3 regions of the Kineococcus aurantiacus genome follow, and region 1 is predicted to be linked to each of the others. Evidence: riboswitches for the same ligand, from Rfam matches in the RefSeq annotation. Region 1 holds a riboswitch; each other region holds the start of a gene.

Region 1 (9,596 bases):
GGGTTCGGCCAGCGACCCGGGGTCGTCGGTGGAGGCCCTCGTCGAGGGCGGTGCCTGCGGTTTCAAGGTGCACGAGGACATGGGTGCGCACTCCCGCGCGCTCGACACCGCGCTCACGGTGGCCGAGGAGCACGACGTGCAGGTCGCCCTGCACACCGACGGCATCAACGAGGCGCTGTCGGTCGAGGACACCCTCGCGGTCCTGGACGGCCGGACCATCCACGCGTTCCACATCGAGGGCTGCGGCGGTGGGCACGTCCCCAACGTCCTGCGGATGGCCGGCGAACCCAACGTCATCGGTTCCTCCACGAACCCGACCCTGCCCTTCGGCCGCGACGCCGTCGCCGAGCACTACCACATGATCATGTCGGTCCACGGCCTCAAGGAGGACCTGCCCGGTGACGCGGCCCTGGCCCGCGACCGCATCCGGGCCGGGACCATGGGCGCCGAGGACGTCCTGCACGACCTCGGCGTCATCCCCATCACCTCCTCCGACGCCCAGGGCATGGGCCGGGCGGGGGAGACCGTCCGGCGCACGTTCGCGATGGCCGGGAAGATGAAGCACGAGCTCGGCGCCGAGCACCCCGACCACGACAACGAGCGCGCCCTGCGGTACGTCGCCAAGCTCACGGTGAACCCCGCCATCGCCCACGGGCTGTCCCACGAGGTCGGGAGCCTGGAGGTCGGCAAGCTCGCCGACGTGGTCCTGTGGCGGCCGGAGTTCTTCGGCGCCAAACCCGAGCTCGTCCTCAAGGCCGGTTTCCCCGCCTACGGCGTGACGGGCGACCCGAACGCGGCCATCGACCGGGCCCAGCCCCTCGTCCTCGGACCGCAGTTCGGGGCGCACGGGGCGACGGCGGCGGACCTGTCGGTGGCGTTCACCTCCGCGGCGGCCGCGGCCGACGGCAACGACGCGATGACCACGCGCCGCCGCCGGGTCGGGGTCCGGGGCACCCGCGGCATCGGGCTGGGCTCGATGGTGCGCAACTCCCGCCTGGCCCGGGTGCGCGTCGCCCCGACCGGGCTGGTCACGGTCGACGGGGAACCGGTCAGCTCGGAGGCGGCGGAGCGGACGAGCCTGACGCGGCTGTACCTCCTGTAGCGGTGGCCCGGGTGGGTGGTGACCGCAGGTGGGAAAGCGGTTACCATCGCCGGGTCCGAAGCGCGGCGACCGCCGCACCACCACGCGGAGGGGCCACCGATGACCACACGCACCCCGCTGCGGCCGGCCCGCTCCGACCGGGTGCCGAGCGTCGCGCTCGCCGGCGTCCACGGGTTCGGCCGCACCTACGTGGACCGGCTCGGGGCCCGCGCGGCCGCCGGCCGCCTGCGCTGGACCGGGGTCGCCGAACCGCGCCGCCAGGACGGTGTCGTCCCCGCGCAGGTCCCCTGGTTCGACGCGCTGCCGGACCTGCTGGCCGCCGGGGCCCCCGACGCCGTCGCGATCGCCACGCCCCTGCCCACGCACGCCGACCTGGCGATCGCGGCCCTGCGCGCGGGGTCCCACGTCGTCCTGGAGAAACCCCCGACGACCGGCCTGGCCGAGTTCGCCGAGGTCCTGGCCGTCGCCCGCGAGTGCGGCCGGCTCGTCCAGGTCGGCTTCCAGAGCCTGGGCTCGGCCGCTCTCGACCACGTCCGCGACCGCGTCGCCCGGGGCGGCGTCGGGGACGTCACCGGGTACGCGGCCGCCGGCTGCTGGGTGCGGCCCCGCTCCTACTTCACCCGCGCGGCCTGGTCCGGGCGCCGCCACCTCGACGGGCGCGTCGTCGCCGACGGCGTCGTGACGAACCCGCTCGCGCACGCCCTCGCCACGGCCCTGGCCGTGGCCGGCCGCACGCGCGTCGAGGACGTCACCGCCGTGCAGGTCGACCCCTACCGCGTCAACGACATCGAGACCGACGACACGACCTCCCTGGTCGTGTCGCTGCGCGAGGCCCCCGACCTGGTGGTGGCCGTGACGCTGGCCGCCGCCGAACCGGGCGAGCCGTTCGTCGTCGTCGAGGGCACCCGGGGCCGGCTGACGCTGCACTACACCCTCGACGTCGTCGTCGAGGAGGTGCCGGGACGGCCGCCGCTGGTGACGCGGCACGACCGGTTCGACCTGCTCGACGACCTCCTCGGCCGCGCCGCCGACGGCGGGCCGCTGCGGGCCCCGCTCGTGGCCGCCGGTGCGTTCACCCGCGTCCTGGACGCCGTCGTCACCGGACCCGCCCCCCGGGCGGTCGCCGACGCCCACCTGCGGCGCACCCCGCTGCCCGGCGGGGACGAGGCGGTCCGGCTCGTCGGCGTCGAGGAGGCCGTCGCCACCGTGCTGCGCGAACGGCGGACCTTCGCCGGGTGCGGGGTCGCCTGGACCCGGTGAGGGGTCAGGCGCCCGGCAGCGCCTCCCGCAGGGCCCGCACCGCCGCGGCGGCGTCGGGGGCCCCGGTGAGCGCCCGGACGACGACGACGCGGCGCGCGCCCGCGGCGACGACCTGCGGGACCGTCCCGCGGTCCACGCCGCCGATGGCGAACCACGGTTTCGCGGTCCCCGCCGCCGCGGCGTGCCGCACCAGGTCCAGACCCGTCGCGGCGCGGCCGGGTTTCGTCGGCGTCGCCCACACCGGCCCGGTGCAGGCGTAGTCGACGTCGTCGTCGGCCAGCGCCGCGTCGAACTGCTCCCGGTCGTGCGTCGAGCGCCCGATCGCGACGTCGGGGCCCACGACCCGCCGGGCCAGGGCCGGCGGCAGGTCCCGCTGCCCCAGGTGCAGGACGTCGGCCCCCACGGCGGCCGCGAGGTCGGCGCGGTCGTTGACGGCCACCAGCCGTCCGTGCCGGTGGGCCACGTCGGCCGTCAGGTGCAGCAGCTCCAGTTCCTCCACCGCGTCGAGCGTCCTGTCCCGCAACTGCACGACGTCCACCCCCGCCGCGAGCACCACGTCGAGGAACCCGGCCAGGTCGCCCCGCTCCCGGCGGGCGTCGGTGCACAGGTAGAGCCGGGCGTCGCGCAGATCGGGTTTCGGCACCCTGGAGAGTCTGCCACCGGTGGGGGTATGGTCCTCCCACCACGGGAGCCCGGCAGGCGGGCTGAGAGGGCGAGCGATCTCGCCGACCGTCCGAACCTGCACCGGTTAGCACCGGCGAAGGGAGAGTGGTGGCAGTGCCGCACGACGTCGTCGTGCTCGGGGGTGGCGTCGTCGGCGCCACCTGCGCGTGGCGGCTGGCCGAACAGGGCCTGCACGTCCTGCTCGTCGACCCCGAACCCGGTGCCGGGGCCTCGCACGCCGCGGCCGGGATGCTCGCCCCCGTCAGCGAGATGCACGGTTCCGAACCCGCGCTGCTGCGGCTGGGCCTGCACGCCGCCGGTGGTTTCGCCGACCACGCGGCCCGCGTCCAGGAGGCCTCCGGCCTGGGGGTCGGCTACCGGCCCACCGGGACCCTCCTCGTCGCGCTCGACGCGGGTGACCGGGCCCGGCTGGCCGACGTCCGCCGCCGCCAGGAGCAGTGGGGCCTGCAGGTCGAGCGCCTCAGCGCGGCGCAGTGCCGGCAGCGCGAACCGCTGCTCGACCCGGCCGTCGTGGCCGGGACCCTCGTGCCCGGTGACCACCAGGTCGACCCCCGGCGGCTCGTCACCGCGGTGCTGCGCGCCGCGCGCGAACGCGGCGTGGAGTTCCGGCGCACCACCGGCGAACCGGCGGTGACCGCCGGGCGCGTCACCGGCGTCCGGACGCCGCAGGGGGAGGTCGCGGCCGGCCGCGTGGTCCTCGCGACCGGGGCCCGCGCCACCGCGCACGCCCCCGTGCGCCCGGTCAAGGGCCAGGTGCTCCGGTTGCGCGGCAACGGTTCCCCCGTCCCGCACCACGTCGTGCGCGGAACCGTGCGGGACCGGGCGGTGTACGTCGTGCCGCGCGAGGACGGCGAGGTCGTCGTCGGCGCCACGACCGAGGACCTCGGCTACGACACCACCGTCACGGCCGGGGCCGTGCGGGACCTGCTCCAGGACGCCTGCGCGCTCGTGCCCGCCCTGGCCGAGCTGGAACTCGCCGAAGCCGTCGCGCGCTCGCGGCCGGGCTCGCCCGACAACCTGCCGCTCATCGGCGCCGGCGACGTCGAGGGGCTCGTGCTGGCCGTCGGGCACGGGCGCAACGGGGTGCTGCTGTCGGCGGTGACGGCCCAGGCCGTCACCGCGCTGGTCACCGGGCAGGACGTGCCGCCGCCGGTCGCGGCGTGCGCACCGGGCAGGTTCGAGGAACTCGTGAGGTGGAGGGGCTGATGGAGATCGTCCTGAACGGTGAGGTGTTCGCCTGCGCCGCGGGGGACACCGTCGCCGACGTCGTGGCGTCGGTCGGGTCGTGCCCGCCCGACGGGCGCGGGGTCGCCGTGGCGGTCGGCGACGAGGTCGTCCCGCGCGGGCGGTGGGCGGCGACGCACCTGCGCGCCGGGGACCGCGTGGAACTGCTCGGGGCGGTGGCCGGAGGGTGAACGACCCGCTCGTCATCGCCGGCCGGGAGTTCTCCTCCCGGCTCATCACCGGCACCGGGGGAGCCGCCAACCACGACGTCCTGGAACGGGCGCTGCGCGCCTCGGGCACCCAGCTCACGACCGTGGCCATGCGCCGCGTCGACCCGGGCGCCCGGGGTTCGCTGCTCGACGTCCTCGACCGCGTGGGCGTCGACGTCCTGCCGAACACCGCCGGGTGCCGCACGGCCCACGAGGCCGTGCTCACGGCCCGGATGGGCCGCGAGGCGCTGGGCACCGACTGGGTGAAGCTGGAGGTCGTCGCCGACGAGGAGACGCTGCTGCCCGACGCCACCGAACTCCTCGACGCGGCGGACCGGCTCGTCGAGGACGGTTTCACCGTCCTGGCCTACACCAACGACGACCCCGCCCTCGCGCTGCGCCTGGAACGGCTCGGCTGCGCGGCCGTCATGCCGCTGGGCGCCCCCATCGGCACCGGGCTGGGGATCCTCAACCCCCACAACATCGCCCTCGTCGCCGAACGCGCCTCGGTCCCCGTCGTCCTCGACGCGGGCGTCGGGACGGCCTCGGACGCCGCGCTGGCGATGGAACTGGGCTGCGACGCCGTCCTGCTGGCCACCGCCGTGACCCGCGCCCACGACCCCGAGCTCATGGGCTCGGCCATGCGGCACGCCGTCCTGGCCGGCCGGCAGGCCCACCTCGCCGGGCGCATCCCGCGCCGCCCGCTGGCGCAGGCGTCCTCCCCGCTGCGGGGCATGGCCGACTTCGGGGCCGACTTCGGGGCCGCGTCGTGACCGCGCTGGTGGAACCGGCGGCCGGGCTCACCCCGGCCGAACGGCGGCGCTACGCCCGCCAGCTGCAGCTGCCGGGTTTCGGCGAGCAGGCGCAGCTGCGGCTGAAGAACTCCCGCGTGCTCGTGGTCGGCGCCGGCGGCCTCGGTTCACCCGTGCTGCTGTACCTCGCGGCCGCCGGGGTCGGGACGCTGGGGGTCGTCGACGACGACGTCGTCGAGGAGTCCAACCTGCACCGGCAGGTCCTGCACCCCACCGCCAGCACGGGCCGGTCCAAGGCCGAGAGCGCCCGCGAGGAGCTCGCGCGCGCGAACCCGCACGTGCGCGTCGTGGCCCACGCCGAACGCCTCACGGCCGCCAACGCGCTCGACCTCGTCGCCGGGTACGACCTCGTCGTGGACGGGTCGGACAACTTCACGACACGCTACCTCGTCAACGACGCCTGCGTCCTGGCCGGCAGGCCCTGGGTGTGGGGGGCGGTGCTGCGGTTCGAGGGGCAGGTGGCGGTGTTCCGGCACGGCCACGGCCCCACCTACCGCGACCTGTTCCCCGACCCGCCGGCCCCCGGCACCGTCCCGAACTGCGCCGAGGCCGGGGTGATCGGCTCGGTGTGCGCCGCGGTCGGGGCCGCCATGGTCACCGAGACGGTGAAGCTGCTCACCGGCACCGGGCGCAGCCTGCTGGGACGGGTGAGCGTCCACGACGCCTTCGCGGGCACCTGGCGCTCGTTCGCCCTGACCCCCGACCCCGACCGCGAACCCGTGACCGCGCTCGCCGAGCCCGCGCACGAGATCAGCGCGGCCGACCTGGCCGCGCGCCTCGCGGCGCGCGAGGCCGGGCGCGACGACTTCGTCCTCGTCGACGTCCGGGAGCCCGCCGAGCACGCCGCCCGGTCGATCCCCGGCGCCGTGCTGGTCCCGCTGGCGCGGCTGCTCGTGGACCCCGACGCCCTGCCGGACGGCGAACTCGTCCTGCACTGCGCCGGCGGCACCCGCTCGGCCCTCGCCGTGCAGACCCTCCTGGGCCGGGGCCGGACCGACGTCTGCCACCTGCGCGGCGGGATCGCGGCGTGGACGGGGCGGACGGCGTGACCCCGCTGCGGGACCAGGTCGTCCTCGTCACCGGCGGGGCGCGCGGGCTGGGGCGCAGCCTCACCGAGGCGTTCCTGCGCGAGGGCGCGCGCGTCGTCGTCGACCACCTCACGAGCGCCGACGCGGCGCAGGCGATCGCTGAGCGGCACCCCGGGCGCGCGGTCGCCGTGCGGGCCGACGTCCGCGACCGCGACCAGGTCGACGCGCTGTTCGCCGCGGCCCGCCGGGAGTTCGGCGCACCCGTGGCGACCGTCGTGAACAACGCCCTGTCGGGGTTCTCCTTCGACGGCGACGCCCGCGCCAAGGCCGACGAGATCGGGTACGAGGCGTTCTCCGCGCAGTTCGCCGGGACGGTCCAGGGAGCCGTCAACGTCGTCCAGGCCGCGCTGGGGGGTTTCGCCGAGCTCGGTTCCGGCCGCGTCGTCAACGTCGGCACGAACCTGTTCCAGCACCCCGTCGTGCCCTACCACGACTACACCGCGGCCAAGGCGGCCCTGCTGTCGGTCACGCGCACCTTCGCGGCCGACCTCGGTCCCCGCGGGATCACGGTGAACATGGTCAGCGGCGGCCTGCTGCGGACGACGGACGCGAGCTCGGCGACACCGGAGGCCGTGTTCGACCTCATCGCCGGCAGCACCCCGCTGCGCTCGGTGACCACCCCCGAGCAGTTCGCCGACGCCGTCCTGTTCTTCGCCTCCCCGTGGGCGCGGGCGGTCACGGGCCAGAACCTCGTCGTCGACGGGGGACTGGTGATGGACTGACGCGCCGGCCCGGCGCCCGGGACGGGGACGGGACCCGTCCCGGGCGGTCGGGGCCTCAGTCCTGCAGCGCGGCGCGCAGGAACGAGACCGCCTGCGCCACGGCGCCCTTGGCGGCGTTGGTGCCGTGCAGGGAGTTGACCATGACGAAGTCGTGCACGATGCCCTGGTAGCGCACCGCCGTGACGGGGACCCCGGCCTCGCGCAGCTTGGCCGCGTACGCCTCGCCCTCGTCGCGCAGCACGTCGGCCTCGGCGGTGACGACCAGCGCCGGGGGCAGCCCGGTGAGCTGCTCGGTGGTCGCCCGCAGCGGGGAGACGGTGATCTGCGTGCGGTCGGTCTCGGGGGTCGTGTACTGGTCCCAGAACCACTTCATGCCCTCGCGGGCCAGGAAGTACCCCTCGGCGAACTCGTGGTACGAGGCGGTGTCGAAGCTCGCGTCGGTGACCGGGTAGAACAGCACCTGCTGGCGGAAGGAGAACTCACCGCGCTCCTTGGCCAGCAGCGTCAGCGCGATGGCCATGTTGCCGCCGACGGAGTCACCGGCCACGGCCAGGCGCGAGCCGTCCAGGCCGTGCTCGCCGCCGTGCTCGACGACCCACTTCACGGCCGCGTACGCCTGCTCGTTGGCGACGGGGTACTTGGCCTCGGGGGAGCGGTCGTACTCGGGGAAGACGACGGCCGCGCCGGTGCCGACGGCCAGGTCGCGCACGAGGCGGTCGTGGGTGTGGGCGTCGCCGAAGACCCAGCCGGCGCCGTGGGTGTAGACCACGACGGGCAGGGACCCGGTCGCGCCGAGCGGTTTGACGATCCGGACCGGGACGCTGCCGGTGGGGCCGCCGGTGACGGTGATCCACTGCTCGTCGACGTCGGGCTTGTCGATGGGTTCGTCCTGGACGGAGTCGACGGCCTTGCGGCCGTCCTCGGGGGCGAGCTGGTAGAGGAACGGCGGTTCGCTGGTGGCGTCGACGAAGGCCTGGGCGGCCGGTTCGAGGCTGACGTTCTTCGGGTTGCCGGGCACGGTGGCTCCTGGGGTCGGCGCCGGGGGGCGACGGGTCGGTCGGGTCCTGCCCATCGTGGCCGCGGACGGGCCCGCGGCGGGGCCGCGGGCCTGACCCTGTCAGGACCTGGCTGCCGGTGCGGGGGCCACCTAGCGTCGCCGGGGTGAGTGACCTCCTCGGGGACCTGGTGCGGGCGGTCGGTGAACTCCCCGTCCTGCTGCGCAACGGGTACCTGGACGTCGTGGTCGCCAACGACCTGGCCCAGCGGCTCACCGCGGCGTTCACCCCCGGGACCAACATCGCCCGCTCCGCGTTCCTCGACCCCGGGGCGTCCCGGGCGACCACCCCGTGGGAGGCGACCGCCCGCGACGTCGCGGGGCTGCTGCGGGAACGCTCCGCCGAGCACCTGGACGACCCCCGGTTCCGCGGCCTGGTCGGGGAGCTGGCCGCCCGCAGCGACGACTTCAACCGCGCCTGGCAGGCCGGCGTCCCGCCCCGCCCGGGCACGGGGTCGTTCGCCGTGGAGCACCCCGTGGTGGGGCGGCTGGCCCTGACCTGGGTCGACCTGCTGGCCCCGGCCCAGCCCCCCGGCCTCACCCTGACCGTCGTGCGTCCCGACGACGCCACGACCGCGCAGCGGCTGCAGTCGCTGCGCACCCGTCCCTGACCGACAGACCGATCGAGAGGTGGCCCCCGTGTCCCGCACCGACAGCCCCGACGGCAAGCCCGTCGCCGTCCTCGTCCACGGCGCCTTCGCCGAGTCCGCCAGCTGGGCGGACGTCGCCCGCACCCTGCACGACCGCGGCGTGGAGACCGTCGCCGTCGCCAACCCGCTGCGCGCCGTGGACACCGACGCGGCCTACCTCGTCGACGTGGTCCGGGGCCTGGGCCGCCCCGTCGTCCTCGTCGGGCACTCCTACGGCGGCATGGTCGTCACCGAGGCCGCCGCCGCCCTGGGCGACGTCGTCACCGGCCTCGTCTACGTCGCCGCGTTCGTCCCCGAGCGCGGCGAGAGCGCCCTGGAGCTGTCCGGCCGGTTCGAGGGCAGCACCCTGGGCGAGACGCTGCTGGCCTACCCGCTGGCCGCCGGCGGGCAGGAGTTCCGCATCGACCCGGCCCGCTTCGCGGCGCAGTTCGCCGCCGACGTGCCCGCCGACACCGCGCAGGTCATGGCCCTCACCCAGCGCCCCGTCACCGAGGCCGCCCTCGCGCAGCCGCTGTCGGTCGAGCCGGCGTGGAAGGAGCTGCCCGTGTGGTCCGTCTACGGTGACGACGACCGCAACGTCCCGGCCGCCGCGCAGGCCTTCATGGCCGACCGCGCGGGCTCCCGGGGCACCACCGTCGTGGCCGGCGGGTCCCACGCCGTCGCCGTCTCCCACCCCGACGCGGTCGCCTCCGCCGTCCTGGAGGCCGTGGGCGAGCACGTGGCCTTCGCGCCGGCCCTGTGACCCCGTGACCCGACCCGCGCGGCGGACCACCGCCCGGGCCCGCACCCGC
Region 2 (9,596 bases), 2.0 Mb from region 1:
TCGCCGGCGGGACGCTGCGGGCGCAGGTGCCGTTCGCGGACCTGGCGCGGCAGGTGTCCGTCGCGGGCCTGGACGTGCGGCTGGCCCGGGACGGGGACGCGGTGCGCGCCGCGACGACCGTGCGGGTCCTCACGGCCGGGCTCGAGCTGGCCGTGACCGCCCGGCCCGTCCTGGACGGCGCGGCCGTCCGCCTCGAACCGGTCAGCGCGCAGCTGGCCGGGGCGACGGTGCCGCTGAGCCGGGCGCGGCGGCTGCTGGAGCTGGCCGGGGTCGATGACCTGTCCGTCCCGCTGGAGGGGGTGCCGGCGCAGGTGCGGCTGAGCGGTCTGCGCGTCACCGACACCGGCCTCGCCGTGGAGGGCGCGCTCGCGCCGGGCCCCGTCGACGTCCCCTGAGCCGCCCCGCCCACCCGGGGCCCCGGCCCCGCCGCGGCCGTGCGGCCCGGCCCGCGTGACAGGATCGCGCTGTGACCTACACCGCAGACGCTGGACGGTACGAGTCCATGCCCTTCCGCCGCTGCGGCCGCAGCGGCGTCGAGCTGCCCGCGCTCTCGCTGGGTTTCTGGCACAACTTCGGCGACGACAAGCCGTTCCAGACCCAGCGCGACATCGCCCGCCGCGCGTTCGACCTGGGGATCACCCACTTCGACCTCGCCAACAACTACGGCCCGCCCTACGGCTCCGCCGAGACGAACTTCGGCCGCCTGTTCCGGGAGGACTTCGCGCCGTACCGCGACGAGCTGGTCATCTCCTCCAAGGCGGGCTGGGACATGTGGCCCGGCCCGTACGGCGACCGCGGCTCCCGCAAGTACCTCACGGCGTCCCTGGACCAGTCCCTGCAGCGCATGGGCCTGGAGTACGTCGACATCTTCTACCACCACCGCCCGGACCCGGACACCCCGCTCGAGGAGACGATGGGGGCGCTGGACGCCATCGTCCGGTCGGGCAAGGCGCTGTACGTGGGGATCTCCTCCTACGGTCCCGAGCGGACGCTGCAGGCCTCCCGGATCCTGCGCGACCTCGGCACGCCGCTGCTCATCCACCAGCCGTCGTACTCCATGTTCAACCGGTGGATCGAGTCCGGGCTGCTGGACGTCCTGGAGGCCGAGGGGGTCGGCTGCATCCCCTTCACCGCCCTGGCCCAGGGGCTGCTGACCGACCGGTACCTCCACGGCGTCCCCGAGGACTCCCGTGCGGCGCAGGGCAAGTCCCTCGACCCCTCGGTCCTGAACGACGAAACCCTGCGCCGCATCCGCGGTCTGCAGGAGATCGCCTCCGGGCGCGGGCAGACGCTGGCGCAGCTCGCGCTGTCCTGGGTGCTGCGCGACCGCCGGGTCACCACGACCCTCATCGGGGCCAGTTCGGTGCGCCAGGTCGAGGACAACGTGGCCGCCGTGCAGAAGCTGGAGTTCAGCGACGCCGAGCTGGCCGCGATCGAGGAGTTCGCCGTGGACTCCGGCGTCGACCTGTGGGCCGGCGTCCGCGAGGGCGGCGAGAACTGACCCGTGGGCTGGCCCCCCCGCGGGGGGTCAGCCCAGTTCGGCCGTCGAGGGCCTGCGGCCCGCGCGCACGGGCACGAGCGCGATGAGCAGACCCGCCGCGGCCAGGACCCCGTGCAGCGTGGTGACCGGCCACGCCAGGTTCAGCGGGGTGTCGCCGGACCCCTCGCTGGACAGGCCCCACGCGAACAGCGCGGCGCAGGCGGCGAACAGCACGATCCCGAACCACCGCCCCCGGCGGGCGCCGGTGCGGCCCAGCAGCCCCAGCAGCCCCAGCACCACGTGCACGGCGCTGGAGAGCGGGTTGACCGAGAAACCGACCACCTGCTGCTCCTGGGTCCCGCCGGTCCAGTCCCCGACGCCGGACACCGCGAAACCCGCCACGCCCAGCAGCAGGAGCAGGACCCCCACGACCAGCGACAGGTGCTGCCCGGCGGTGGTGCGCGGGTGCACCGGCTCCACCGACCCCGCGAAGTTCTGGCTCATGAGCAGCCGCTACCCGGTGGTCCCCGGCGCAAACGGGCCCGGCCCCCCGCGGTGCTACTGTCGGCCGCGACACGGGGTGCTGCGCGCGGATCGCGCAGCTGAGATCACACCCGGAGAACCTGATTCAGGTAATGCTGACGAAGGGATGTCGCGGCATGGCTGCCGTCACGGGGGAAGACGTCGCGCGGGCACGGGCCGCGGTGGCGCAGCGCGCACCGCTGGTGCAGTGCCTCACCAACTCGGTCGTGCAGACCATCACCGCCAACGCCCTGCTGGCCGCCGGGGCCGCCCCGGCGATGGTCGACAACGTCCACGAGGCCGCCCCGTTCGCGGCCGTCGCCTCGGCCGTGCTGGTCAACGTGGGCACCCTCGACGACGTCAAGGCGACGGCCATGGCGCTGGCGGCCGGAGCGGCCCGCGCCCACGGCACCCCCTGGGTCCTGGACCCCGTCGCCGTCGGCGGCCTGGAGTTCCGCACCCGGGTGGCCCGCGACCTGCTCGAGCACGCCCCGACCGTGGTGCGCGCCAACGCCTCCGAGGTCCTGGGGCTGGCCGGCGCCGGAGCCGGGGGGCGCGGGGTCGACGCCACCGACGGGGTCGAGGACGCCGTCGAGGCCGCGCGGGCGCTGTCGTCGCGCACCGGCGGCGCCGTGGCCGTCTCCGGGACCGTCGACGTCGTCGTGCACGCCGGGCGCACCGTCCGCGTCCCCGGCGGTCACGAGCTGCTGACCCGCACGACCGGCGCGGGCTGCTCCCTGGGGGCGCTCGTCGCCGCCTACGCCGGGGTCGAACCCGACCCGCTGGTGGCGGCCGTCGCGGCCCACCTGCACGTCGCGGTCGCCGCCGAGCGCGCCGCCGAGCGCGCCGCGGGGCCGGGGTCCTTCGCCACCGCCTGGCTCGACGAGCTCGACGCCGTCGACGCCGGGGCGCTGGGCGCGGCCGCGGGACGGCTCGCGTGAGCTTCACCCCCAGCCTGTACCTGGTGACCGACACCGCCCTGTGCGGCGACCGCGGGGTCGCCGAAGTCGTGCGGGCCGCCGTCGCCGGCGGCGTCGACGCCGTGCAGGTGCGGGCCAAGCACGGCCCTGACCGCGACCGCCTCGCCCTCGTCGTCGCCGTGCGCGACGTCCTGGCCGGCACCGGGGTGCCCCTCTTCGTCAACGACGCCGTCGACGTGGCGCTCGTCGCGGGCGCCGACGGGGTCCACCTGGGCCAGTCGGACCTGCCGGCCGAGCAGGTCCGCCGCATCGCCCCGGGCCTGCTCGTCGGGCTGTCGGTCTCCACCGTCGAGCAGGCGCAGCGGGTGGACCCCGCGGTGGTGGACTACCTCGGGGTGGGCCCCGTGCGCGACACCGCGACGAAACCCGACGCCGCCGCCGCGCTCGGCGCCGAGGGCGTGCGGGCCGTCGTGGCCGCCTCGCCCGTGCCCTGCGTGGCGATCGGCGGCATCCACCCCGACAACCTCGACCCCCTGCGCGGCACCGGGATCACCGGGTTCTGCGTCGTGTCGGAGATCTGCGCGGCCGACGACCCGCGACGCGCGGCCCGGGCGCTGCGGAACCAGTGGGACCGCGCGTGAGCGCCGTCGCGCTCACCGTCGCCGGCAGCGACCCCAGCGGGGGAGCGGGCGTCCAGGCCGACCTGAAGACGTTCGCGGCGCACGGGGTGTACGGCACGAGCGTCCTGACCGCCCTGACGGCGCAGAACACCCGCGGCGTGCGCGGCGTCCACGTCGTCCCGGCCGGTTTCGTCGCGCAGCAGCTCGACGCGGTGCTCGACGACGTCACCGTGCACGCCACGAAGATCGGGATGCTCGCCGACGCCGGCGTCGTCGCCGCGGTGGCCGCCGCGGTGCGCTCCCGCGACGTCGGCCGCGTCGTCCTGGACCCCGTCATGGTCGCCACCAGCGGTGACCGCCTGCTCGACCCGGCCGCCGTCGCCGCCCTGCGCGAGGACCTGCTGCCGCTGGCCGACCTCGTCACCCCGAACGTGCCCGAGGCGGCCGTCCTGCTGGACGCCGAACCGGCCCGCGACCTCGACGGGTGCCGGGCGCAGGCGCGCGAGCTGTTCGCCCGCAGCGGGACCACCGTCCTGCTCAAGGGCGGGCACCTGACCGGGGCGGACAGCGTCGACGTCCTCGTCGGCGACGCCGGAGAACTCCTCCTGCGGCGGCCCCGGGTGGACACCACCGCGACCCACGGCACCGGCTGCACGCTGTCCTCGGCGCTGGCCGCGCAGGCCGCCCTGCACCCCGGCGCGGGCTGGGAGCAGCTCGCCGACCCCGCCCGCGACTACCTCCAGGCCGCCCTGCGCGCCGGCGCCGCCCTGCGCGTCGGGTCCGGGCACGGCCCCCTCGACCACGCCTTCGCCCTGCGGGAGGACCGACCGTGACCTTCACCGACCGGGCGTGGGAACGCACCGCGGCCGTGCGCGCGGCGATCGAGGCGTCGCCGTTCCTGGCCGAGCTGGGCGCGGGCACGCTCGACGCGGCCGTGTTCCGGCACTACCTGGAGCAGGACGCGATCTACCTGTCCGGGTACGCCCGCGCGCTGTCGCTGCTGGCCGCCCGCGCCCCCGACACCGCGGCCGCGACGTTCTGGGCGCAGTCCGCCCACGGCGCCGTCGTCGTGGAGTCGGCCCTGCACGCCGACCTGCTGGAGTCCGGGCTGCTGCCGCCGGCCCCGGCCGCGCCGGTCGCCTCGCCCACCACCCTGGGCTACGTCTCCCACCTCGTGGCCAGCGCGGCGACCGACCCCTACGCCGTCGCCGCGGCGGCCGTGCTGCCGTGCTTCTGGGTCTACGCCGACGCCGGTCGGCGGCTGGCCGCGCACGCCGAGCTCGTGCCCGGGCACCCCTACGCCCGGTGGGTCGCCGCCTACGACGCCCCCGAGTTCCACGCCTCCGTCGAGCGGGCCCGGGCCCTCGTGGACGCCGCGGCCACGGCCGGGCTGGAGGAGGCCATGCACGAGGCGTTCGCCGTCGCCACCCGCTACGAGTGGCTGTTCTGGGAGACCGCGCACCGGCGCGAGACCTGGCCCGTCCCCTGACCCCGCGCGGGCGCGGACCGCGCCGGGGCGGGAGAGTGTCGGCACGGCTCCGCGCGGGCGGGCCACGAGGAGGGGAGCGGTCTTGTCCAGCAGCGGTTCGGTCGTCGTCGTGAACTGCGGCAGCTCCTCCGTCAAGCTCGCCCTCGTCGACCCCGTCACGGGCGAGCGCGCCCTCAGCTGCCTCGGGGAGCGCATCGGCAGCCCCGACGCCGTCGTCCACATGACGACCGCGCAGGGCACCCGCACCATCACCCCGGCCGCCTCCACCCACCGCGGCGCCCTGGCCCACGTCCTGCAGCGCCTGCTCGACCTGGACCTGCCGCCGCTGCTGGGGGTCGGGCACCGCGTCGTCCAGGGCGGGTCGGTGTTCCACGGGTCGGTGCGCGTCGACGACCGCGTCCTGGCGCAGATCCACGAGCTGTCCGCGCTGGCCCCGCTGCACAACCCGGCCAACGCCTCCGGCATCGAGGCCGCCCGCGCCGTGCTGCCGGAGCTGGAGCACGTCGCCGTCTTCGACACCGCGTTCCACCAGACGATGCCCGAGACGAACTTCCGCTACGCCGTCCCGGCCCGCTGGTACGAGGAGTTCGGCGTGCGCCGCTACGGCATGCACGGCACCAGCCACCGCTACGTCAGCCAGCGGGCCGCGGAGGTCCTGCACGCCGCCGACGGCCGCGACCCGGCCGACCTGAAGCTCGTCGTGGCCCACCTGGGCAACGGGTGCAGCGCCACCGCCGTGCTCGGGGGCCGCTCGGTCGACACGACGATGGGGCTGACGCCGCTGGAGGGCCTGGTCATGGGCACCCGCTCGGGCGACCTGGACCCGGCCGTCGTCGAGCTCGTCGCCGACCGGACCGGCGAGAGCGTCACCGAGATCGTCCGGCAGCTCAACTCCGCCTCCGGGCTGCTGGCCCTGTCGGGGCTGTCCAACGACGTGCGGACCCTGTCGGGCAAGGCGGCCGAGGGGCACGCCGGGGCGCGGCTGGCCCTCGACGTCTTCGTCCACCGCGCGGCCAAGCACGTCGCGGGCCTGACCGTCTCCCTCGGCGGCCTCGACGCCCTCGTGCTGACCGGCGGCATCGGGGAGAACGCCGCGAACGTCCGCTCGATGCTGCTGGCGCGGCTGCGCCACCTCGGGCTCGTCGAGGACCCGGCCGCCAACGCCGAGCACGGCCGCGGCTCCACGCCCGCCGGGCGCATCACGGTGCCCGGTCCCGGGCCGCTGGCGATGGTCGTGCCGACCGACGAGGAGCTGCTCATCGCCCGCGACACCGTGGCCCTCGTCCAGCACCGCTGAGGGTCCGCTGAGGGCACCCTGAGCGGGGGCCGCCCCGCCGTCGCCGCCACCGGTGCGGTGGGGGAAGGTGGACCCATGGCCCGCGTGCTGCTCGTCGTCCCCACCGGCCACGGTGCCGGTCTCACCTCGACCTGCCTGGGGCTGGTGCGGGCCCTCGACGCGCGCGGGGTGGACGTCGGCTTCCACAAGCCCCTCGCCCAGCCCACCCGCGTGAGCGAGGCCGACCGGTCCGTCGCGCTGGTCCGCCTCACCACCGCCCTGGACCCGGCCGAGCCGATCGCCGCGACCCGCGTCGTCGAGCGGCTCTCCCGCGGCGAGGTCGACGACCTCATGGAGGAGGTCGTCGCCGCCGCCGAGGGCGTCCTGGCCGCCCACGACGTCGTCGTCGTCGAGGGGCTGGCCCCCTCGGCGGACCAGGTGTTCTCCGGCCGCGTCAACCAGGCCCTGGCGACCGCCCTGGACGCCGACGTCCTGCTCGTCGGCTCCGCGGGGCTGCTGGGAGCCGAACCCGGTGCGCCGGAACGGATCGCCGAGGACATGGCCGTCACCGCCGGCACCTACCGGACGGGGGAGTCGCTGCGCGTCGTCGGCGGTGTCGTCTCCCGCTGGCCCGTCGCCGACGACCCCGAGACGGGCGTGGCCCGCATCTCCGCGCTGCGCGGGGCCCTGGAGCACCACGGCATCCCGCTCGTCGGCGTCGTGCCCTTCCGCGGCGACCTCACCTGGCCGCGCGTGCGCGACCTCGTGCGCGACCTCGGCCCCGGGCTGGACCTCGACGTGATCACCCACGGCGACCAGGGCCGGCGCATCAAGGAGGTCGTCGTCGCGGCCCAGGCCGTGCCCGGGATGCTCCCGCTGCTGCGCGAGGGCCGGCTCATCCTCGTCCCCGGCGACCGGCACGACGTCGTCATGGCCACCTGCCTGGCCGCGCTCAACGGCACCCGCCTGGCCGGCCTGCTGCTGACCGCCGGTGTCGGGATGGACCCGCGCGTGGCGGAGCTGACCGCCGCGGCCGCCGCCACCGGGCTGCCCATCCTGCGCTCGGACCGCAGCACCTACGCCACCGCGACCGCCGTGAACCGCCTGGACCCCGAGGTCCCCGCCGACGACGCCGAGCGCGCCGTGGCGCTCACGACGACGGTGGCCGACGCCCTGGATCCCCGCTGGCTGGCGGGGCTGCCCACGGCCGCGCACACCCCGCGCCTGTCGCCGGCCGCGTTCCGGCGCCGGCTGACGACGCTGGCCGCCGAGCGCGTCCAGCGGATCGTGCTGCCCGAGGGCACCGAACCGCGCACCGTGCAGGCCGCCGCGCTCTGCGCCCAGCGCGGCATCGCCCGGCCCGTGCTGCTGGGCCACCCCGACGAGGTCGCCGCCGTGGCCGCCGGCCTCGGGCTCGACCTGCCCGACGGCGTGGAGGTGCTCGACCCGGCGGGGCTGGTGGACCGGTACGTCGACGTCCTCGTCGAGGCCCGCAAGCACAAGGGGATGCGGCCCGACGTGGCCCGCGACTCCCTGGCCGACCCGATCTGGCTGGGCACCACCATGCTGCAGGCCGGTGACGTCGACGGGCTGGTCGCGGGCGCGGTGCACACCACGGCCGCCACCGTCCGCCCCGCGCTGCAGGTCGTGCGGACCCGGCCGGGCGCGCGGCTGGTCTCGAGCGTGTTCTTCATGTGCCTGCCCGACGACGTCGTCATCTACGGCGACTGCGCCGTCAACCCCGACCCCGACGCCGAGGACCTCGCCGACATCGCCCTGCAGTCCGCGGCCTCGGCGCGCGCCTTCGGCATCGAACCGCGCGTGGCGATGATCAGCTTCTCGACGGGGTCCTCGGGGGCCGGGTCCAGCGTCGACAAGGTCGCCGAGGCGACCCGCATCGCCCGCGAGCGCGAACCGGACCTCGTCATCGACGGGCCGCTGCAGTACGACGCGGCCGCCGTCGCCTCCGTCGCGGCCTCCAAGGCCCCGGGCTCGCCCGTGGCCGGGCGGGCGACGGTCTTCGTCTTCCCCGACCTCAACACGGGCAACACGACGTACAAGGCGGTGCAGCGCAACGCGGGGGTCATCTCGGTGGGGCCCATGCTGCAGGGGCTGGCCAAGCCGGTGAACGACCTGTCGCGGGGGGCGCTGGTGGACGACATCGTGTACACGATCGCCCTCACCGCGATCCAGGCCTCGCGCGGCTGAGGGACCGTCCGGGGCGCGGGGGAAGAAGCCGGGACGCGGGCCTGTTACTATTCTCAGGACGGCCTGATGCCGTCCACTCAGCGGGCGAGCCGCCCGCGAGGTCGCTTGAGTCTCATCCCTCAGCATCGATGCGCCTGTCTGGGCGTTCTGGGGGCGGACCGCCGTGCGGCCGACAGCCCCACGTGGAGTTCCTTACCCCATGCCCCAGTACGAAGACCGTTCGTACCGTTCTCCCCGTCCCCGCAACGACGAGGGCGGCTTCCAGCGCCGCGAGTCCCGCGGCTACACCGACCGCTACGAGCGGTCCGACCGTGCCTACGACCGTGACGACCGTCCCCGCTCCGGCGGCTACGGCTCCGGCGGCGGCAGCTACAACCGCGACGACCGTCCCCGTTCCGGGGGCTTCGGCAACCGCGAGGGCGGTTCCTCCTACGGCAGCCGCGGCGGCTACCAGGGTCGCGGTGGCTCCGGCGGCCGCTTCGGCGGTGCCCGCCGCAACGGGCCGCCGCGCAGCCCGCGCTCCTTCGCGCCCTCGGCCACCGAGCAGGCGCTGACCGCGGCCGAGTCCGTCGAGGTCGTCGACGCCACGTTCTCCGAGCTGGGCCTGCCCGACGAGCTCGTCGCGGCGCTGGAGCGCCGCGGGATGACCGCGCCGTTCGCCATCCAGCAGCGCGTGCTGCCCGACGGCATCGCCGGCCGCGACATCCTCGGCCGCGCCCGCACCGGCTCGGGCAAGACCCTCGGCTTCGGCCTGCCCATGCTGGCCCGCCTGGCCCAGCAGAAGCGGCCGCGCATCACCGGCGCCCCCCGCGGCCTGGTCCTCGTGCCGACCCGCGAGCTGGCCATGCAGGTGGCCGACGCGCTGCGCCCCCTGGGCGACTCGCTCGACCTGCGGATGTCCGTCGTCGTCGGCGGTGTCCCGTACGGCCGCCAGATCGCCGCGCTGCAGCGCGGGATCGACGTCCTCATCGCCACCCCGGGCCGTCTCGTCGACCTCATCGAGCGCGACGCGGTGTCCCTGGGCGAGGTCGACGTGGCCGTCCTCGACGAGGCCGACCACATGGCCGACCTGGGCTTCCTG
Region 3 (9,596 bases), 600 kb from region 1:
TCGAGGTCGGCGATGTGCAGCTGCCACAGGTCCACCCGGTCGGTGCGCAGCCGGCGCAGCGAGGCCTCCAGCGCGCGCCGGGCGTACTGCGGCGAGGGGTCGGTGCCGGTGAGCTGCCGCGTGGACTCCTCGTAGGTGTTGCCCCACTTGGTGGCCCACACCAGCTCGTCGCGCTGCGCGCCGAGCGCGCGGGCCAGGACCTCCTCGGCGTGGCCGGTGCCGTAGGCGTCGGCGGTGTCGAAGAAGGTGGCGCCCAGCTCCACGGCCCGGCGCAGCGCCCGCACCGACTCCTCGTCGTCCACCTCGCCCCAGCCCAGGGCCTGCTCCCCGCCGAACATCGGACCGCCGAGGGCCCACGTCCCCACGCCCAGCGCGCTGACCCCGATGCCGCTGCGTCCCAGCACCCGCTCCACGTCCGCACCTCCGCGTCCCCGCGTCCCGGTGGCCGGTCCTCCGGCCCCGTCGCCGGGGACGATCCTGCCGTCCGGGGCGGGCACCGCGTCAAGGACCGGTCGCCGGTGGCGGGGTCAGCCGACCAGCCGCAGCAGGAGCGGGACGGCCGCCACGGCGGTGCCGGTCAGGAGCAGGACGGTGTCGGCCCGCCGCCAGGGGGCCGGCAGCGCCCAGGAGCGGCGGCCGGCCGTCTGCGCCGCGAAGCCGCGCGCGTCCATCGCGACCGAGACCCGGCCCGCCCGGCGCACGGCGTCGACGAGCAGCCCGAAGGCCGTCGAGGCCGACCAGCGGACGCGGCTCAGGGGTCCCCGCCCGGGGCCGGACCCGCGGACCCGGCGGGCGGCGGCGACCTGCTCCCAGGAGTCGGCGAGGGTGTCGAGCCGGCCCAGCGCGACGACGGCGGCCACGACGACGCGCCCGGGCACGCGCAGCCGCTGGGCGAGGTGGTCGCCGGCCTCGGCGGGGTCGAGCCACCCCAGCAGCAGCGAGCCGGGCAGCACGAGGACGAGCAGGCGCAGCGTCGCCGTCAGGGCCGTCCACAGGGGTTCGGGGCTGTCGCCGCCGAGGATCGTCGACCACCCCACCGACAGCGCCGCCAGCCCCAGGGGCAGCAGGCGCCGCGCGGCCGCGCGCACGTCCCCGACGACCAGCGGCACGCACAGGAGCTGCACGAGCAGGGCCCCGGCGGCCTGCCACCACTCCTGCACGGCGAAGGCCCCGAGGGCGCAGAGCAGCCCGACGGCCAGCAGCGGCAGCGGGCCGCAGTGCCGGACCACCGGCCCCGGGCCGGCGCTGCGCCGTTCGGCCGCGGTCGGGGGGACCCCGTCGTCCATACCCCCGTCGTCCACGCCCCTGTCGTCCACGCCCCCGTCGTCCACACCCCCGGGGGTGATCTCCACAGGGTTGTCCACACCGCTGTGCACAGCGGTGTGGACAGGGCTGTGGACCGCGGTGTGGACCGGGGGATGGACAGAGGGACTGACCGGGGGGTGGACGCCGGGCTGGGAGGTGCCGCCGCTCACGCCGCGACCTCCCCGGCCGACCCCGCCCGCAGGTGCACCCCGCCGGACCCGCCGAGGACGTCGAGCAGGCGCCCGTCGTGGGTGCTGACGACGACGGCGGCCCCGTCGCGGGCCGCGGCCCGCAGCAGACCGGCCACGGCCGACCAGGTCCGCCGGTCCTGCCCCACGCTCGGCTCGTCGGCCAGGACGAGCGCCGGTCCCGCGGCCAGGGCACCGGCGAGCGCCAGCCGGCGCTGCTCGCCGCCGGAGAGCCGGAAGGGGTTGACATCGGCGTGGTCGGCGAGCCCCAGCAGCTCGAGCAGCTCCTGCGCGCGGGCGGTGTCGCGGCCCAGGACGCGGGCCGTCGCGGCGGCCTCCTCGCGCACGGTGGCGGCGACGAAGGTGTGCTCGGGGAACTGCGGCACCCAGCCGGTGCGGGCGGCCAGCTCGGCCGAGGTCCAGTCGCCCGGCGCGCGGCGGCCGCGGCGGCCGGCCAGCTCCGGGGCCGCCAGCAGCTCCCCGGCGGTGGGCCGGGCCAGGCCGGCGAGCAGGGCCAGCAGGCTGGACTTCCCGGCGCCGCTGTCACCGGTGACCGGGGTGACGGCGCCCGCGGCGGCGGTGACGTCGACCCCGGTCAGGACGGTGGCGGGCGGGCGCGGGCGCAGCCCCCGGCGGCTGCGCACCAGCCCCAGCCCCCGGCCCCGCAGCGCGTCGCCGCGCACGCTCAGCACCGGGGCGAGGAGCCCGTCGGGGACGGCGAGGGGGACCGGGGTGCCGGCCCCGGGCGCCCACAGGTGGTCCACGCCGGCCAGGACCGGCCCGGGGGCGCCGTCGGCGGCGACGCGGCCGTCGGGTCCCAGCAGGACCACGCGGTCGACGTGGGGGGCCCACGCGGCGAGGTCGTGGTCGACGACGAGCAGGCTGCGCCCGCGGGCGGCGTCCAGGACGGCGGTGCGCACGGCGGCGGCGGTGGGCGCGTCGAGCATGGCCGTCGGCTCGTCCAGGAGCAGCACGGCCGGGTCGGCCGCGAGGGTCCCGGCGAGCGCCAGGCGCTGGCGCTCCCCGCCGGAGAGGGTGACGACCTCGCGGTCGCGGCCGGCGGTGAACCGGGCCGCGGCGTGGGCGCGGGCGACGTGCCGCCAGATCGCGGCCCGGTCCTGCCCCGCGTTCTCGGGACCGAAGGCGGTGTCCCGCCCGGCGGTCTCGGCGACGACGGCGTCCAGCGGGTCCTGCACGAGCAGGCCCACCTCCCCCGGCGCGGGGGTGCGCCGGTCGAGCCGGACGTCGCCGGTGGCGTCGACCTCCTCGCCGAGCAGACCGGCCAGGGCCCGCAGGACGGTCGACTTGCCCGCCCCGCTGGGCCCGGCGAGCAGGACGCGCTCCCCCGCGGCGACGTCGAGGTCGACGTCGCGCAGGAGGACGCGGCCCTGCGGGGAGGTGACCGTCAGGCCCCGCAGGGTGAGGTCAGGCACCGTGCTCGCGCCCGGCGGCGAAGGCGGACAGGGCCCCGGTGCGGGCCAGCGCCCGCACGAGGAGCCAGCCGCCGAGGCCGGCGACCACGGCGCCGGAGACGGCGAAGCAGCCGACGTACACGGCCTGCAGCGGCAACGTCCACTCCCCGGCGTAGTAGGCGAAGAGCTCGTAGACGCCTTCGAGGACAGCGGCCAGGACACCGCCGAGGACGGCGACGGCCGGGCCGAACCGGCGCCAGGCGAACAGGGCGACCGCGATCTCGACGCCGAGGCCCTGGATGACGCCGGAGACGAGGACGGACGTGCCCCACTGGTTGCCCAGCAGGGCCTCGACGCTGGCCGCGACCACTTCGGCGAGCAGTGCGGCCCCGGGCCGGCGCACGACGAGGGCCGCGACGACCGCGGGCAGCAGCCACACCCCGGCGAGGATGCTCTGGACGAACGGGACAGCGGTGAACAGGGGCGTCAGGACGGCGTACAGGACGTCCCAGCCCCAGAAGACGACGCCGAACGCGACGCCGAGCACGGCGGCGGTGACGAGGTCGACGGTGCGCCAGCGGTGGGGGCTGCGGGCGCGGCTGACGGTGCTGGTGCTCATGGTTCCTCCTGGGTCCAGGAGGGGGACGCGCGGCCGGGTGGCCACGCGTCGAGGACGTCCCGACTCCCTACGCCGGTGTGAGCCGGATCAGGTTCGAGGGTCTGCGGGTACCCGCACTCTCAGCGCCCACGGCGCTCCCCTGTCGTGTGCCCCGACCCTACCCCCGTCCCCGCCTCCCGCGGTGGGGGTGACGGGACTGGGAGGATGGGGGGGTGCTGCGGATGATGCGGGGACCGGACGGTGGGCCGTCGAGGGCGGTCCGGCTGCTGACGCTGGTCGTGGTCGTCGCGGTGCTGGGCGGCAGCGCGGCCGCCCTCACACCGCTCCTGGGCTGGCTCCTGGACCTGCTGTAGGGCAGGGTTCGGCGCATGAGCTCGATCGTCTGGAAGTTGGTCGGCCCGGGTGCCGGCATCCTCGCGACCGCGGTCGCGAGCCGCGTCACGAAGAAGATCTGGGTGACGGCGACGGGGTCCCCGCCGCCGGACAACCCGGAGGACCCGGACGTGGCGTGGAGGGAGGCGGTGGTCTGGGCGCTGGCCTCCGGCGCGATCATCGGCCTGACCCGGCTCGTCGTGGAGCGCCAGGCCGCGGTCTGGTACCGCAAGAGCTTCGGCGAGCTGCCGCCGGGTCTGGGCCCGGGCGACGACGGTGGGGTCGAGGCCAACTCCTGACCACCGGTCCGTGACTGCCGCGGCCGGCCCCCGCCCCGCGCGGGTGGGGGTCCGGTCGCGCGCGCCCGGACGCGGCCGTCGGGCGGGTGCTGCGCGACCACCTCGGGGCCTCCACGAACCCTCCCCGGGACCGACCCCGCGCGGGGGCCCTCCCCGGGTGCGGGCCGGCCGCGGCGGTGCTGCAGTGGTGGTCCGCACCGGGAACCACCCGGGAGCAGGGAGGAGAGCGACGATGAGCGCGAGCGACAAGATCAAGAACGCGGCCCAGGACCTCGCTGGGAAGGCGAAGGAGGCCGTCGGCGGCGCCAAGGACGACGAGGAACTGCGCCGCGAGGGTCAGAAGGACCAGGCGGCCGCCGACCTCAAGCAGCGCGGCGAGCACGTCAAGGACGCCTTCAAGGGCTGACCCTCAGCCGAACCGCTCCACGAGCCGGTCCTGACGGGCGTCGGCGACGGCGTCGACGACCCGCAGGGCCGGGTCCGCGTCGTGGTGGGCGACGATCTCCCGCGCGCCCTGCGCGAAGCTCGTCGTCGCCTCGAACCCGGGCACGAACCGCTTGAGCTTGCCGTTGTCGAAGACCACCGAGTGCGCCTTGTCCCCCAGCAGCCCCGGCCCGCGGTCGGGCGCCTCGCGCGCGATCACCTCGCTCGGCACGTGCACGAGCTGCGGGTCGGGGACCCCGGCCGCGGCCCCCAGCCGCCGGGCGATCCCGTCCCACGTGAGCACCTCGTCGCCCGTGAGGTGGACGACGTCGCCGATCGTGGCGGGCTCCCCCAGCAGCGGCACGAAGCCGGCGGCGAAGTCGGTGTGGTGGGTCAGCACCCACGTCGAGGTCCCGTCGCCGTGCACCACGACCGGCTTGCCCCGCCGCATCCGGTCGACCGCCGTCCAGCCGTCGTCGAGCGGCACGCTCCTGCGGTCGTAGGTGTGGCTGGGCCGGACGACGAAGGCCGGGAACCCGGTCTCGCGCCACTCCCGCGCCAGCAGCTCCTCGCAGGCGATCTTGTCGCGGGAGTACTGCCAGAAGGGGTTGCGCAGGGGCGTGGACTCGGTGATCGGCAGGTGCGCGACGGGTTTGGCGTAGGCGCTGGCGCTGGAGACGAAGACGTACTGCCCGGTGCGGCCGCGGAAGCGCTCGACGTCGGCCGCGACGTGCTCGGGGGTGAAGGCCACGAAGTCGACGACGGCGTCGAACCGCTCGTCGCCCAGGGCCGCGTCCACGCTCGCCGGGTCCCGCACGTCGGCCCGCAGGACCCGCGCGCCCTCGGGCAGGGGGCGCGTGCCGTGACCGCGGTTGAGGACCGTGAGGTCGATGCCGCGCCGGACCGCCAGGTCGGCGCACGCCGAGCTGATGATCCCGGTGCCGCCGATGAACAGGACCCGCAACGCCATGGTGCTCCTCGCCTCGACCCCGTCGTCCAGCTGGTTCGTCCGGATCGCGACCCTACGCGTCCGGCGCGCGGGCGGCGCGCGGGCGGCGCACAGTGGCCGGGTGAGCGACGAGAGCACCGACCACGTGGACCCGCGCGACAACGCCGAGGTCCGCGCCGTGCAGGACGGCGGCAGCCGGCAGAACGCCCGCGCCGCCGACTCCGGCCCCGTGCCCAGCCCGGCCCGCGACCCGCAGGACCCGCTGGGCCTGCAGGACGACGTGGCCGACGGGACGGGCCAGGGCGACCCGATCGCGGGGGTCCGGATCAGCGAGGAGGACGCCGCGAACGCGGTGCCGGGCGACGACGGCCCCGAGGGCACGCGCTAGCCGCCGGAGGACGACGAAGGCCCCGGTCCACCGGACCGGGGCCTTCGCGCTGAGCGGGTGACGAGAATCGAACTCGCACTATCAGCTTGGGAAGCTGAAGTTCTACCATTGAACTACACCCGCGTACCCCTGCGAGCAGGAGTGGCACCACTGTAACGGACGGCCGGGGGTGCTCGCACCGGCGGTACCCTCACGCCCGTGCTGCTCTCCGACCGCGACATCCGCGCCCAGCTCGACGCCGGCCGGGTGGCGCTGGACCCCTACGACCCCTCGATGGTCCAGCCGAGCAGCGTCGACGTGCGCCTGGACCGCTTCTTCCGGCTGTTCGACAACCACAAGTACTCCGTCATCGACCCGGCGCAGGAGCAGCCCGAGCTGACCCGCCTGGTCGAGACGCAGCCCGACGAGGCGTTCATCCTGCACCCGGGCGAGTTCGTCCTCGGCTCCACCTTCGAGGTCGTGACGCTGCCCGACGACATCTCCGCGCGCCTGGAGGGCAAGAGCAGCCTGGGGCGCCTGGGGCTGCTGACGCACTCGACGGCGGGGTTCATCGACGCGGGCTTCTCCGGTCACGTGACGCTGGAGCTGTCGAACGTGGCGACGCTGCCGATCACGCTGTGGCCGGGCATGAAGATCGGCCAGCTGTGCTTCTTCCAGCTCTCCTCCCCGGCGCAGGCCCCCTACGGCAGCGGCGCCTCGGGGTCGCGCTACCAGGGCCAGCGCGGCCCGACGCCGAGCCGGTCGGCGCAGTCCTTCCACCGCACGCGGGTCTGAGCGCGGGGTCCGGGGGACCCGTTCGGCCCAACGAAGGCGCCCGGGGCTTCAGGAACGGCCCCGACGCGCCGTTGTCCCTGGGGTGGAACACGCCGCGACGAGGGACGGGGAGGCCGGGATGCACTGGCGCTCGCCCGTGACGACGCCCTCGCCCGCGCTGGGGCCGCAGGACGACGAGGTGGCCGGGTCGGTCGCCCCGGTCCGGGTGGGCCGCCAGGGCATCTACGACCACGAGCGCCACCTGGTGGCCTACGAGCTGCTGTTCCGCAACCACGGCCGGGCCAGCGCCGAGCTGGCCGAGGGGGCCGAGCAGGACCACGCGACGTCGCAGGTCATCAGCGCGACCTTCGGGGACTTCGGCGTCGAGCAGATCGCCGGGGACCGGCTGCTGTTCATCAACCTGACGCGCGGCTTCTTCACCGGCGAGCTGCCCATCCCGTGCTCGCCGGAGCAGGTGGTGCTGGAGCTGCTGGAGAACGTCGAGGTCGACGAGGTGGTCCTGGCCGGGCTGCACCGGTTGCGCGCGCAGGGGTACCGCATCGCGATCGACGACTTCATCGGGGAGGAGTCCCGGCTGCCGGCGGTCGCGCTGGCCGACTACGTCAAGATCGACGTCGAGGCCGCGGGCACGGACCTCGAACGGGTCCTGGACCTGGCCCGCGCGCACAACCCGGCGGCGCTGGTCGTCGTGGAGCGCATCGAGGACGACGCGCTGTTCACCCGGTGCCGGGCGGCGGGCGCGGACCTCTTCCAGGGGTACGGCCTGCAGCGGCCGGTGACCCTGGAGGCGGTGAGCCTGACGCCGTCGCAGCTGGTGTGCCTGCGGCTGGTGCGGGCGCTGACGGGCACCGACGTCCCCACCCGCGAGATCGAGCAGCTGGTGGCCTCCGACCCGGCCCTGAGCCTGCGGGTGCTGAAGACGGTGACGTCGGCGGCGGCCGCGACGCGGACGGGGGTGACGTCCCTGCGGCAGGCGATCGTGCTGCTGGGCCGTCAGCAGCTGTGCTCGTGGGTGGTCCTCATGCTGCTGGGCGGGGTGACGAGCGTGGACACCGAGGCGCTGACCATGGTGCTGGCGCGGGCCTCGGCCTGCGCGCGCCTGGCCGAGGGCCACGCGGACCTGGCGTACACGGTGGGGCTGCTGTCGGGCGTGGCGTCGGTGCTGGGGATGCAGGACGCGGAGCTGGTGGCGACGACGGGGGTCGCGCAGTCGGTGCGGACGGCCCTGGTGGACCGGCAGGGGCCGGCGGGGCGTGCCCTGCGGGCGGTGCTGGCCTACGAGGAGGACGAGCCGTTCGTCATCTCGGACGCCGGGCACGCCGTCTACGAGGTCTCCCGGGCCTACCTCGCTGCTCTCAGTGGCGCTATGGTCACAGTGAGTTCTGTCATCACCCCGTCCTGACCGCGGACACCCCCTCGGCGCGCCATCCGGCGCGCGCCGGTCCTACGCTGACCGCGTGACCGAGACACGGGACGGATCCCCCGAAGGGGTGGGCGCCGTTCCGTCGGCCCCCGTGAGCCAGGGCGAGGAGCGCGCCCTCGCGCTCGCCCACCGCGTGTTCGAGCACGCCCGGCAGGGCCGCGTGCGCGAGCTGTCCGGGTACCTCGACCTCGGGGTCCCGGTGAACTCCACCGACAGCGACGGCAACTCCCTCGTCATGCTCGCCGCCTACCACGGCCACCCGCGCACGGTCCTGGCGCTGCTGGAGCGCGGCGCCGACCCCGACCGCGCCAACGGCCGGGGCCAGACCCCGCTGTCCGGCGCCGTCTTCAAGGGCGAGCGCGAGGTCGTCGCCGCCCTCGTCGCCGCCGACGCCGACCCGTACCTGGGCACGCCCAACGCCCTGGAGGCGGCCCGCTTCTTCGGCCGCGAGGACCTCCTGGAGCTGCTGGAGGTCCCCGAACCGGACTGAGCGCGGCCGGGCCGGGCGCCGGGTCGGTACCCTGGCCCGGGTCGGCGCACGCGCGCCGGTGCGGCACGCGCCGCGGACCCCAGACGCACCGGCGGAGGCAGCACGTGGTGGAGGGCGGCACCTCCCGGCGCCCCCGCGTCGTCCGCCACCCCGCCCAGGTCGTCGCCTTCGCGTTCGCCGGGGCCGTCGCCGTCGGCACCGCGCTGCTGTGGCTGCCCGTCGCCCGCCGCGGCGAGGGGTCGGCCACCTTCGTCGAGGCGCTGTTCACCGCCGTCAGCGCCCTGTGCGTCACCGGGCACGTCGTCGTCGACACCCGCGAGCACTGGTCCGGGTTCGGCCTCGTGGTCATCCTCGCCCTAGCCCAGGTCGGCGGTTTCGGGATCATGACCTCGGCGTCGCTGCTGGCCGTCTTCGCCTCCCGCCGCCTGGGCCTGCGCTCGCGCATGCTGACGACGACGGAGTCGCGCGGGTACGACCTGGGGGACGTGCGCACGGTCCTGCTGGGCGTCGTGCGGGTCTCCCTGCTCGTCGAGCTCGTCACGGCCGTGCTGCTCACGGTGCGCCTGCTCGTCGGCTACGACCGCACGGTCGCCCAGGCCGTGTGGGAGGGCGTCTTCCTGGCGGTCTCCTCGTTCAACAACGCCGGGTTCGTCCTGCGCTCGGACAGCATGTCCGGCTTCGTCGCCGACGCGTGGATGTGCCTGCCCGTGGTGGGCGCCTCGTTCCTGGGGGGGCTGGGGTTCCCGGTGCTGCTGGAGCTGCGCCGGCAGTTCCGCCTCCCCGCGCGCTGGTCGCTGCACACCAAGCTGACGCTGGTCACGACGATCCCGCTGCTGGTGTTCGGGACGGTGTTCCTGACCGTCAACGAGTGGCGCAACCCGGCGACGCTGGGACCCCTGGACTGGTGGGCGCGGCCGCTGGCCGGGTTGTTCCAGGCCGCCGCGACCCGCAGCT

Evidence for each region. Region 1 has a riboswitch for thiamine pyrophosphate ahead of thiO (glycine oxidase ThiO). Riboswitches for the same ligand answer to the same signal wherever they lie in the genome.
Region 2: linked by a shared signal. The riboswitch ahead of thiM (hydroxyethylthiazole kinase) and the one ahead of thiO (glycine oxidase ThiO) in region 1 are both predicted to bind thiamine pyrophosphate.
Region 3: linked by a shared signal. The riboswitch ahead of BJ968_RS13230 (ECF transporter S component) and the one ahead of thiO (glycine oxidase ThiO) in region 1 are both predicted to bind thiamine pyrophosphate.

The regions. Positions count from the first base shown of each region.
Region 1 is NZ_JACCBB010000001.1:3,324,731-3,334,326, forward strand. Features, by position in the region: gene BJ968_RS16055 (urease subunit alpha) at 1-1,102, shown strand, start outside; gene BJ968_RS16060 (Gfo/Idh/MocA family protein) at 1,202-2,362, shown strand; gene thiE (thiamine phosphate synthase) at 2,367-3,005, opposite strand; TPP riboswitch at 3,037-3,146, shown strand; gene thiO (glycine oxidase ThiO) at 3,134-4,252, shown strand; gene thiS (sulfur carrier protein ThiS) at 4,252-4,461, shown strand; gene thiG (thiazole synthase) at 4,458-5,252, shown strand; gene BJ968_RS16085 (ThiF family adenylyltransferase) at 5,249-6,340, shown strand; gene BJ968_RS16090 (3-oxoacyl-ACP reductase) at 6,319-7,101, shown strand; gene BJ968_RS16095 (alpha/beta hydrolase fold domain-containing protein) at 7,157-8,119, opposite strand; gene BJ968_RS16100 (MmyB family transcriptional regulator) at 8,263-8,766, shown strand; gene BJ968_RS16105 (alpha/beta fold hydrolase) at 8,795-9,547, shown strand.
Region 2 is NZ_JACCBB010000001.1:1,330,636-1,340,231, reverse strand. Features, by position in the region: gene BJ968_RS06400 (LmeA family phospholipid-binding protein) at 1-395, shown strand, start outside; gene mgrA (L-glyceraldehyde 3-phosphate reductase) at 467-1,501, shown strand; gene BJ968_RS06390 (DUF4383 domain-containing protein) at 1,529-1,984, opposite strand; TPP riboswitch at 2,047-2,147, shown strand; gene thiM (hydroxyethylthiazole kinase) at 2,140-2,943, shown strand; gene thiE (thiamine phosphate synthase) at 2,940-3,563, shown strand; gene thiD (bifunctional hydroxymethylpyrimidine kinase/phosphomethylpyrimidine kinase) at 3,560-4,375, shown strand; gene BJ968_RS06370 (thiaminase II/PqqC family protein) at 4,372-5,031, shown strand; gene BJ968_RS06365 (acetate/propionate family kinase) at 5,114-6,328, shown strand; gene pta (phosphate acetyltransferase) at 6,404-8,515, shown strand; gene BJ968_RS06355 (DEAD/DEAH box helicase) at 8,715-9,596, shown strand, end outside.
Region 3 is NZ_JACCBB010000001.1:2,728,537-2,738,132, reverse strand. Features, by position in the region: gene BJ968_RS13245 (aldo/keto reductase) at 1-413, opposite strand, end outside; gene BJ968_RS13240 (CbiQ family ECF transporter T component) at 528-1,301, opposite strand; gene BJ968_RS13235 (ATP-binding cassette domain-containing protein) at 1,472-2,926, opposite strand; gene BJ968_RS13230 (ECF transporter S component) at 2,919-3,524, opposite strand; TPP riboswitch at 3,572-3,675, opposite strand; gene BJ968_RS13225 (hypothetical protein) at 3,737-3,877, shown strand; gene BJ968_RS13220 (DUF4235 domain-containing protein) at 3,893-4,195, shown strand; gene BJ968_RS13215 (CsbD family protein) at 4,428-4,601, shown strand; gene BJ968_RS13210 (NAD-dependent epimerase/dehydratase family protein) at 4,605-5,588, opposite strand; gene BJ968_RS13205 (hypothetical protein) at 5,689-5,955, shown strand; tRNA gene BJ968_RS13200 (tRNA-Gly) at 6,008-6,078, opposite strand; gene dcd (dCTP deaminase) at 6,154-6,729, shown strand; gene BJ968_RS13190 (EAL and HDOD domain-containing protein) at 6,848-8,131, shown strand; gene BJ968_RS13185 (ankyrin repeat domain-containing protein) at 8,220-8,642, shown strand; gene BJ968_RS13180 (potassium transporter TrkG) at 8,750-9,596, shown strand, end outside.